DNA from 3 places in the Azospirillum sp. 11R-A genome. Region 2 is predicted to be linked to each of the others. Evidence: predicted binding sites of a transcription regulator. Region 2 holds the regulator's gene; each other region holds the start of a gene.
What was found. Region 2 encodes LexA, which represses DNA repair genes until DNA is damaged. Its sites were predicted from a motif close to ATGTTCTANTTTGGTTC; they were not measured.
Positions count from the first base shown of each region.

Region 1: the regulator LexA is predicted to act here: its motif matches at 1,632-1,648, upstream of VH569_RS25080 (PA0069 family radical SAM protein).
Region 3: the regulator LexA is predicted to act here: its motif matches at 1,312-1,328, upstream of VH569_RS29965 (putative DNA modification/repair radical SAM protein).

Region 1 is NZ_JBCEBL010000022.1:85,146-88,402, forward strand. Features, by position in the region: gene VH569_RS25075 (hypothetical protein) at 1-463, shown strand, start outside; gene VH569_RS25080 (PA0069 family radical SAM protein) at 514-1,605, opposite strand; gene ahcY (adenosylhomocysteinase) at 1,837-3,135, shown strand.
Region 2 is NZ_JBCEBL010000010.1:3,921-7,177, reverse strand. Features, by position in the region: gene moaC (cyclic pyranopterin monophosphate synthase MoaC) at 1-153, shown strand, start outside; gene glp (gephyrin-like molybdotransferase Glp) at 158-1,387, shown strand; gene lexA (transcriptional repressor LexA) at 1,599-2,324, shown strand; gene VH569_RS15290 (ComEC/Rec2 family competence protein) at 2,398-3,257, opposite strand, start outside.
Region 3 is NZ_JBCEBL010000032.1:82,450-85,706, reverse strand. Features, by position in the region: gene VH569_RS29970 (UdgX family uracil-DNA binding protein) at 1-61, opposite strand, end outside; gene VH569_RS29965 (putative DNA modification/repair radical SAM protein) at 73-1,284, opposite strand; gene VH569_RS29960 (DUF2076 domain-containing protein) at 1,723-2,406, shown strand; gene VH569_RS29955 (nucleotide sugar dehydrogenase) at 2,786-3,257, opposite strand, start outside.

The DNA.
Region 1 (3,257 bases), on a different contig from region 2:
CAAGGATTTTCGTCACAGGGTGTGGTGGGAACGGCAGGCGCTGAACCGCGAGGCCGAGCTGCGCCTGTCCTCGCTGCGGGTGCTGGTGGCCGAGCAGATCGAGCGGCTGGTCACGTCGGGCGATCCCGCCACCGTCCGCTGGCTGGCCGAACGGCTGGGGCTGTTCGCCGGCCTCGATCAGCCCGCCCGCGACCCCGCTCCCAATCCTGCTCCCCGGCCCGCCCCCCGCCCCGAAGACCCGCCCGCCGTCACCGTCCCCGAACTCGACGACGACATCCCCGGCGAACTGCGCGAACGCACCCCGCCCAGCCCGGCCCTGGTCGCCGCCGTCCTGGCCCAGCCGGAGGCGACGGGACCGAAGGGCGTCTTCCCCTATACCCTCAACCAGTATGAAGAGTATCCCAACCTCAACCCCGGCCCGGTGAGCCGCCGCGCCGCCGGTCCCTTCTCCTGGCGCCGGTAGGCCGGCGATGCAACATCGCCCGTCCCTCCGTTCCACGCTGTTCCATCCCCTCACAGAAGCGACAGCTGGTCACCCGCCGCCGGCGGCACCCGGAAGCGGCTGCAATCGAGCTGCCAGCTCCGGCCGCCCAGCCCGTGCTTCCGGCAGGCCAGTTTGAAGCGGTGGCGCAGCAGCTCGGCATAGGGGCCGCTGCCCTTCATCCGCGTGCCGAACCCGGAGCGGTAGAGCGCGCCGTCGCGGCTCTGCCGCATCAGGCTCAGCACGCGGTCTGCGCGGTTGGGAGCGTGGACGCGCAGCCATTCCTCGAACAGCGAGGCGATCTCCAGCGGCAGGCGCAGCAGGATGTAGTTGGCGGCAGTCGCCCCGGCGCCGGCCGCCGCTTCCAGGATGGCCTCCAGCTCATGGTCGTTCAGCGCCGGGATCATCGGGCTGGCGAGGACCGCCACCGGCACGCAGGATTCCGACAGGGCGCGGATCGCCTCCAGCCGGCGCGGCGGGGTGCTGGCCCGCGGCTCCATCGTCCGGGCGAGATCGCGGTCCAGCGTCGTGACCGAGACCGCGACCGACGCCAGCCCTTGCGCTGCCATCGGCGCCAGGATGTCGAGGTCGCGCAGCACCAGCGCCGATTTGGTGATGATGCTGACCGGCTGGTTGAAGTCGCGGCAGACCTCCAGCACCCGGCGGGTGATGCCCTCCGTCCGCTCGATGGGCTGGTAGGGATCGGTGTTGGCCCCCAGCGCCAGCGGCTGGCAGACATAGGATTTCGCCCGCAGCTCCTTGGCCAGCAGCTCCGCCGCGTTGCGTTTGGCGAACAGCCTGGTCTCGAAATCCAGCCCCGGCGACAGGCCCAGATAGGCGTGGGTCGGCCGGGCGAAGCAGTAGATGCAGGCATGCTCGCAGCCCTGGTACGGGTTCACCGAGCGGTCGAAGGGGATGTCGGGCGACTGGTTGCCGGTGATGATCGACTTGGCCGAGGCCGGCGAGACGCTGGTGCGGACCGGATCGGACAGCGCCTCGTTGCCGCTCTCGGCATAGCCGGTCCAGCCGTCGTCGGTCAGGACGCGGGTCTCGCGTTCGAACCGCCCGGTGACGTTGCTGACCGCCCCGCGGCCCTTGATCGGGGATCGCCGTATCTCGTCCATGCCGGCAGCTTAGCCGGGGCAAAATGGAACGTAAAGAGAACAAACGGGGGTGGCCCCCTCGCTTGGCCCTGTCATCGCTTCCGCTGCCGAACAAACATAAAGATATCTTTATGCTTGCATGGTTCCGGGAGCGCTGATACATCCATGGCCAATGACAGCGGCAGGGCCGGGGATCCGGCGTGCCTGGAATTCCGCTGCCCGACCGTCACCGCCCACCAGGAGTCATCCCTCATGGCCGCCGAATTCACGGACTACAAGGTCAAGGACATCAGCCTCGCGAGCTGGGGCCGCAAGGAGATCACCATCGCCGAGACCGAGATGCCGGGCCTGATGGCCCTGCGGTCGGAATTCGGCGCCTCAAAGCCGCTGGCCGGTGCCCGCATCGTCGGCTGCCTGCACATGACCATCCAGACCGCCGTGCTGATCGAGACGCTGACCGCGCTCGGCGCGACCGTGCGCTGGTCCTCCTGCAACATCTTCTCGACCCAGGACCAGGCCGCCGCCGCCATCGCCGCCGCCGGCATCCCGGTCTTCGCCTGGAAGGGCGAGACGGAGGAGGAGTTCTGGTGGTGCATCGAGCAGTCGCTGCGCGGTCCGGATGGCTGGACCCCGAACATGATCCTGGACGATGGCGGCGACGTCACCCAGATCATGCACGACAAGTATCCGGAGATGCTGGACGGCGTCCGCGGCCTGTCGGAAGAGACCACCACCGGCGTCCATCGTCTCTATGAGATGATGAAGAAGGGCACGCTGAAGGTTCCGGCCATCAACGTGAACGACAGCGTCACCAAGTCGAAGTTCGACAACCTCTACGGTTGCCGTGAGTCGCTGGTCGACGGCATCAAGCGCGCCACCGACGTGATGGTCGCCGGCAAGGTCGCCGTGGTCGCCGGCTATGGCGACGTGGGCAAGGGCTCGGCCGCTTCGCTGCGTTCGCAGGGTGCGCGCGTCATGGTGACGGAGATCGACCCGATCAACGCGCTCCAGGCCGCGATGGAAGGCTATCAGGTCATCACCATGGACGAGGCCGCTCCGCTGGGCGACATCTTCGTCACGGCGACCGGCAACGTCGACGTCATCACGCTCGACCACATGCGGGCCATGAAGGACCGCGCCATCGTCTGCAACATCGGCCACTTCGACAGCGAGATCCAGATCGACGCCCTGCGCAATCTGGTCTGGGAAGAGGTCAAGCCGCAGGTCGACGAGGTCGTGTTCCCCGACGGCAAGCGCCTGATCGTCCTGGCCCAGGGCCGTCTGGTCAATCTGGGCTGCGCCACCGGCCACCCCAGCTTCGTGATGAGCGCCAGCTTCACCAACCAGGTGCTGGCCCAGATCGAGCTGTGGACCAACGCCGCCAACTACGAGAATAAGGTCTACGTCCTGCCCAAGCACCTGGACGAGAAGGTCGCCCGCCTGCATCTGGACAAGATCGGCGCCAAGCTGACCACGCTGACCGCCAAGCAGTCCGAATACATCGGCGTCAACGCCGCCGGCCCGTACAAGCCGGACCACTACCGCTACTAAGCGGTTGCGGGATTAAGAAAGAAGGGCCGTCCTTGTGGGGCGGCCCTTTTTCTTTGAAGTGCAGGTCTCTTGTGAGGAGCAGCGGAGGCAAACAAGATCGACACGGATTTCACGGATGTTAT
Region 2 (3,257 bases):
GAGGCCTTGACCGCCGTCACCGTCGCAGCACTGACCGTCTACGACATGTGCAAGGCGGTGGACCGCGGCATGACCGTCACCGACGTGCGCCTGCTGCACAAGGCCGGCGGCAAGAGCGGCGAGTGGGGCGCGTCCGCCTCCACCGGAGCCTGACGCCATGATCTCCGTCGCCGAGGCGCGTGCCCGCATCCTGTCGGCCTTCGCCGCCCTCCCGGCGGAGACGGTCGCCCTGCCCGACGCTCTCGGCCGTGTGCTGGCCGAACCGGTGGTCGCCCGGCTGACCCAGCCGCCTTTCCACGCCGCCGCCATGGATGGCTGGGCCGTGCGTGCCGCCGACATCGCCGCCGCGACCGCCGAGGCCCCCGTCCCGCTGCGCCGCATCGGCGAATCCGCCGCCGGCCATGCCTTCACCGGCAGGGTCGGCCGGGGCGAGGCGGTGCGCATCTTCACCGGCGCCCCCCTGCCCGACGGTGCCGACGCCGTGGTGATGCAGGAGGATTGCAGTGCCGACGACGCCACCGTGCGGATCGGCCGCGCCGTGGCCGCCGGCCGCTTCGTCCGCGAGGCCGGCTTCGACTTCACGGCCGGTCAGGAGCTTCTGCCGAAGGGCCGGCGCCTGACCGCGCGCGACATCGCGCTGGCCGCCGGCGGCAATGTGCCGTGGCTGTCGGTCCATCGCCGGCCGCGCATCGCCGTCCTCGCCACCGGCGACGAGATCGCCCTGCCCGGCGACCCGCTGGGACCGAGCCAGATCGTCAGCACCAATGCGCTCGGCCTCTGCGCCCTGGTGACCGCCCAGGGCGGGCTCGCCCACAATCTGGGCGTCGCCAGGGACACGCCGGAAAGTGTGGCGGCCCTGGCGAAGGGGGCTGCCGGCTGCGACCTGCTGGTCACCACCGGCGGGGCGGCGCATGGCGATTACGATTTCGTCCGCGATGTGCTGGCCGAACGCGGCGTGGCGCTGGAGGTGCAGACGGTGGCGATGCGTCCGGGCAAGGCGCTGATGTTCGGCCGTGCCGGTTCGGTGCCGTTGCTCGGCCTGCCCGGCAACCCGGTGTCCACCGGCGTCACCGCGCTCCTGTTCCTCCGCCCGATCCTGCGCGTGCTGCAGGGACTGCCGCCGGAGGACGACCGCCTACCACTGCGCGCCCGCCTGACCGGCGCGCTGAGGGCCAACGACCGGCGCGAGGAATATCTACGCGCCACGCTCGCCGCCGGCCCGGACGGTATCCTGACCGTCACGCCCTTCGCCCGGCAGGACAGCGCCATCACCACCCTGTACGCCCAGGCCGATTGCCTGATCCCCCGCCCGCCCCATGCCGACCCGGAGCCGGCCGGCGCCATGGTGACCGTGCTTCCTTTGACGGATGGGGCACTCAGCATTTAGACTTGAACAGAGCGCCAGGACATGGCGCTTGGACGAAGACTGGAACAGGTGAACACCACCCGGAAAACTGTTTCACCGCGTTCCAAATGTTCCACACAAGTTCTAAAAGAAGCCGATGGGGGGCTTGACGCGCAGCAGGAACCAAACTAGAACATGGAGCAACGTTTAGTTTTTGTTCCATCTTCAGTCTGGCCGAAGCCGGGAGGCATCCATGCTCACGCGCAAGCAGCACGAATTGCTGCTGTTCATCCACGAACGGCTTGGCCAGGGCGGTGTCTCGCCGTCGTTCGACGAGATGAAGGACGCCCTGGGCCTGAAGTCCAAGTCGGGTATCCATCGCCTGATCACCGGACTCGAGGAACGCGGGTTCATCCGCCGCCTGCCCCACCGGGCCCGTGCGCTGGAGGTGCTGCGCCTTCCCGAGGGTCTCGATGCCTCCCGCAACCGGACCGTGGCTTCCAAGCCGAAGTTTCAACCCAACGTCATCAAGGGCGATTTCGCCTTCGCCGGCCGCGATACCGCTCCCCCCGCCCCGACCCCGGCCGCCGCGAACGAGACGGTGCAGCTCCCGCTCTATGGCCGGATCGCCGCCGGTACGCCGATCGAGGCCTTGCGCGACAACAGCGCCTTCGTCGACGTTCCCGCCTCGATGCTGACCGGTGGCGACCATTACGCCCTGGAGGTTTCCGGCGACTCGATGATCGAGGCCGGCATTCTCGACCACGACACCATCGTCATCCAGCGCTGCGATGCGGCGGAGAACGGCACGATTGTCGTCGCCCTGGTGGACGAGGGCGAAGTGACGCTGAAGCGCCTGCGCCGCAAGGGCAACACCATCGCGCTGGAACCCGCCAACGCCGCCTATGAGACCCGTATCTTCGGCGCCGACCGCGTCCGCGTGCAGGGCAAGCTGGTCGGTCTCGTGCGCAAGTACTGAGCTTTTCCTGCCCGACCGCCGATCCCCTCCTCCGTCCCCGCGGCGGATGGGATCGGCGAGGTCCAAGCTCCTCTCACTGTCCTCCGGTCCAGGGCCGATCTCCCCGTAGCCCGCGCACCGTCTCCACCGTCACCCGCTCGGCGGTCACCGTCAGCGCATGCGCGCCTTCATGGCGCAGGGTCCAGCGGTCCACCACCAAGTCCGCCCGGCAACGCCGCGCCACCTCCGCCGTCACCACCGCATCGGCCGCCCCGCAGTCCTCGTCCAGCGCATCCGGCAGCCGCGGCAGGGCCACCGTCTTTCCACGCACCCGGTACAGGCAGCCAAGCGCATCGCAGTCCAGCGACCGCCCTCCCCCGCTCCATCCCCCGTCGGCCGGCCAGGGATCGGCCACCGACCGCTCGCCATCGCGCTCCCTCCAGGTTTCGGTCATCCGCCCGCCGCCCTTGACCGACGCGCTGAGCCGTCCATCCGGCAGCCTGACCGCCATCACTGTCCCGTCGCCGGCCACCAGCACATCCGGCCGCACCGCCAGCATGGGCGAGGCCAGCCCCGCCAGGACCGGCAGCATCCCCAGCCAACGCCACCACCGCGTCCAGAGGCAGAGCCAGATCCCCCCCATCACCAGCAGCGCGAACCCTTCCGCCGGCATCGCCGGCACGGTCAGCGAGGCCCAGGGGAGACGACCGAAGAACTCCGCCGTCCAGATCACCGCCCGGTCGCCCCAGTTCATGGCGATCAGCGCCGGTGCCTCCAGTCCGAAGGGCAGCAGCGCGTAGGCGATCAGGCTCCACGGCATGACCCAGAAGGACGTGATAGGAATGGCGATCAGGTTCGACAGCACGCCATAGAAGGCGATCTGCTGAAAATGAAAGAGCGAAAAGGGCAAGGTCGCCAGCGTCGCCACCACGCTGGTCAGCAGAATCCCGCCGA
Region 3 (3,257 bases), on a different contig from region 2:
CGCGCAGCGCGCGGCGGAAACCGTCCAGATCGGCGCCGTCCCTCAGCTCCACATGCCGCATGGCCGATCCCCTCAGAACAGGCTGAGCTGCTTGGGCGGCGCCACCAGCCTTTGCCGCAGATCGGCGCGGTCGGTCAGCCCGCCCGGATGGTGGTCGGCGGCGATCAGGAAGGCGCGCGCCCGCTTCAGCCCCGACGACAGCCGCGCCACATCCTCCAGCCGCAGGGTGGTGTGGCGGCGCGCCTCGACGATCTTGTCGACTGCCCGCGCGCCCAGCCCCGGCACGCGCAGCAGCATCTCGCGGTCGGCGCTGTTGACGTCCACCGGGAAGCGCTCTCGGTTCTTCAGCGCCCAGGCCAGCTTGGGGTCGATGCCCAGATCCAGCATCCCGCCCTCGCCCCCGGCGGCGATCTCGTCCACCGTGAAGCCGTAATAGCGCAGCAGCCAGTCGGCCTGGTACAGCCGGTTCTCGCGCTGGAGCGGCGGCGGCTTGGCCGGCAAAGCGGAACTCGCCTCCGGGATCGGGCTGAAGGCGGAATAATAGACCCGGCGCAGCCCATAGCGGCGATAGAGCGTGTCGCTGGTCTCCAGCACCGACAGGTCGGTGGAGGCGTCGGCGCCGACGATCATCTGGGTGCTCTGACCTGCGGGCGAGAAGCGGCGCTTTTCCTCCTTGGCCTCCAGGATGCGTTCGCCGACCTGTCCCATCACCGCCTTGATCGAGCTGCCGTCCTTCTCCGGCGCGAACTCCTTCAGGCTGCGGTCGGAGGCCAGTTCGAGGTTGATCGACAGCCGGTCGGCCCACAGCCCGGCCTGCTCGATCAGCCAGGGGCTGGCCTCCGGGATGGTCTTCAGGTGGATGTAGCCGGCGAAGCCATGGTCGCGCCGCAGCGTGCGCGCCACCAGCATCAGCTGCTCCATCGTGTGGTCGGGCGAGCGGATGATGCCGGAGGACAGGAACAGCCCTTCGATGCAGTTGCGCTTGTAGAAGCCCAGCGTCAGCTGCACCACCTCGTCGACGCTGAACCGCGCGCGCCGCACGTTGGAGGAGCGGCGGTTGATGCAGTAGGCGCAGTCGAACAGGCAATAGTTGGTCAGCAGGATCTTGAGCAGCGAGACGCAGCGCCCGTCCGGCGTATAGGCGTGGCAGATGCCGGCCCCGGTGGTCGAACCGATGCCGTCCGGCCCGCCCGTCCGCCGTTTCGCTCCCGACGACGCGCAGGAGGCGTCGTATTTCGCCGCATCCGCCAGGATTTCGAGTTTGTCGAGCAGCGCGTCATCCACCGCGATGGCTTCCCTCTTCCTTTCAGAATGTTCGCAATATGTTCTTCCGGAAGGAAAAGGCAAGCGGGGTGTCTTGAAAGCGGGCCGGAACGGGGCCACGTGCTCTACAACCGGATCCGGGCCCCTCTGGCGACTTAGACGTGGTCGCGATGTCGGATCTCTTCACCTGCTCTTGCGCCGACGGGCGTGACCGCACTTGGAGGGACTGATGCCCTTGCCCCTGAGACAGCGCCCCCCGGCTTCCGGCTTTCCCTGCTCCCGATCTTTCCGCGACGCGCGCCGACCCTCCGGCGCGCCGCACGGCTTTGCCGCCGCTCCGGGCGGTCGGCCTTGCCGCCCTCCGGGCGGTCGGCTTCGTGCGCCTCCGGGGCGCCGGGCCCAGACCCTGACTCCTTCCCCCGCCTCATTCCCAACCTTTTGATGAAGACGAGCATCGCCATGGACCACACCGAACGCCAGATCATCGACGACTTGTTCGCCAAGCTGCATCAGGCCGAGGCGCAATCCGGCCCGCGCGATCCCGAGGCCGAGGCGCTGATCCGCGAGCGGATCGCCCGCCAGCCGGCCGCCCCCTATTTGATGGCGCAGGCCATCGTGATGATGGAGCAGGCCCTCGCCGCCTCGCAGGGCCGCAACGAGGAACTGGAGCGCCAGCTGCGCGAGCGCCCGGCCGCCGCTCCCGCCGCCCCGGCCCAGTCCGGCGGCGGCGGTCTGTTCGGCAGCCTGTTCGGCGGCAGCAGCCGTCCCGCTCCGCAGCCCTCATATCCGGCCTCTGCCCCGGCCGCAGCCGCCCCTGCGGCCGCCATGCCGGCCGGCTCGCCCTGGGGCCGTCCGCCGGCTGCTGCCGGCACGCCCGCCTATGGCGACCCGCGCGTCGCCGGCTATGCCCAGCAGCCGCGGGCCGGCGGCGGCTTCATGGCCGGCGCTATGCAGACGGCGGCCGGCGTCGCCGGCGGCATGCTGATCGGCAGCGCGCTGTCCAGCATGTTCTCCGGCGGCGAGGCGGTGGCGGCCGAGGCCGCCGGTGCTGCCACCGACGCGGCCACCGCCGCCACCGACCATGTCGAACAGACGGTCGAGGACAGCGGCTGGGGCGATTTCGGCGGCGAAGAGGAGATGTGAGACCATCCCTGATGGCGGCGCTCCGTTGAACTGAGCGCCGCCATTGCGGAGAAAATTCCTATATGATGGCGTCGGTCTCACCGTTGCGGAGCCGACGCCATGTCTTCCCCTCCCCCCTGTTCAGGATCGCCTGTGCCAAGGCATGGGAGGGGGACTTCCCCGACCGATGGAACGCCGCCGTCCGCCCTGTTCCGCAGCGTTCCATCCGGCCCCGCCGCCGACCCAGCAGCCGGCCTGCCGGATGGAACGGCAGCGCCCGGCGTGTTTCACGCTGTTCCAGCCGTCTCTCCAGCCGTCTTTCCCATCGGCCCTGGCGATGGAACGCCGCCGCCCGGCACGTTCCACGCTGTTGCAGCCGCCTGCGGCTCCGCCCCGCGCTTCAGGCCTTCACGATGCGGTCGGCGAATCCCTCGACGGCGCGCATGGCGTTGCGGGTATCGACCACCAGCGGGCAGTGGGCGGCGAGGCCCTGCCAGTCGATGCCGTCATGGTCGGTGACGATCACCGCCGCGTCGAAGCCGGCGAGCCGCTCCGCCGTCCATTCGACGGACCGGCGGCCGGCAAGGGCGGAATGCTCGCGGGTGACCGGCAGCACGGGGATGAAGGGGTCGTGGTACTCGACCGCCGCCCCGCGCTCCAGCAGCATCTCCATCAGCCGCAGCCCCGGCGATTCCCGGCTGTCGTCGACGTTCTTCTTGTAGGCCATGCCGACCAGCAGGATGCGCGACCGGCTGAGCCCGATCCCGGCCTGCCGGTCGAGCGCCAGGGCGAGGCGGTCGACCACATGGCGCGGCATCATCGTGTTGACCTCGCCCGCCAGCTCGATGAAGCGGGTGGAGATCTGGTACTCG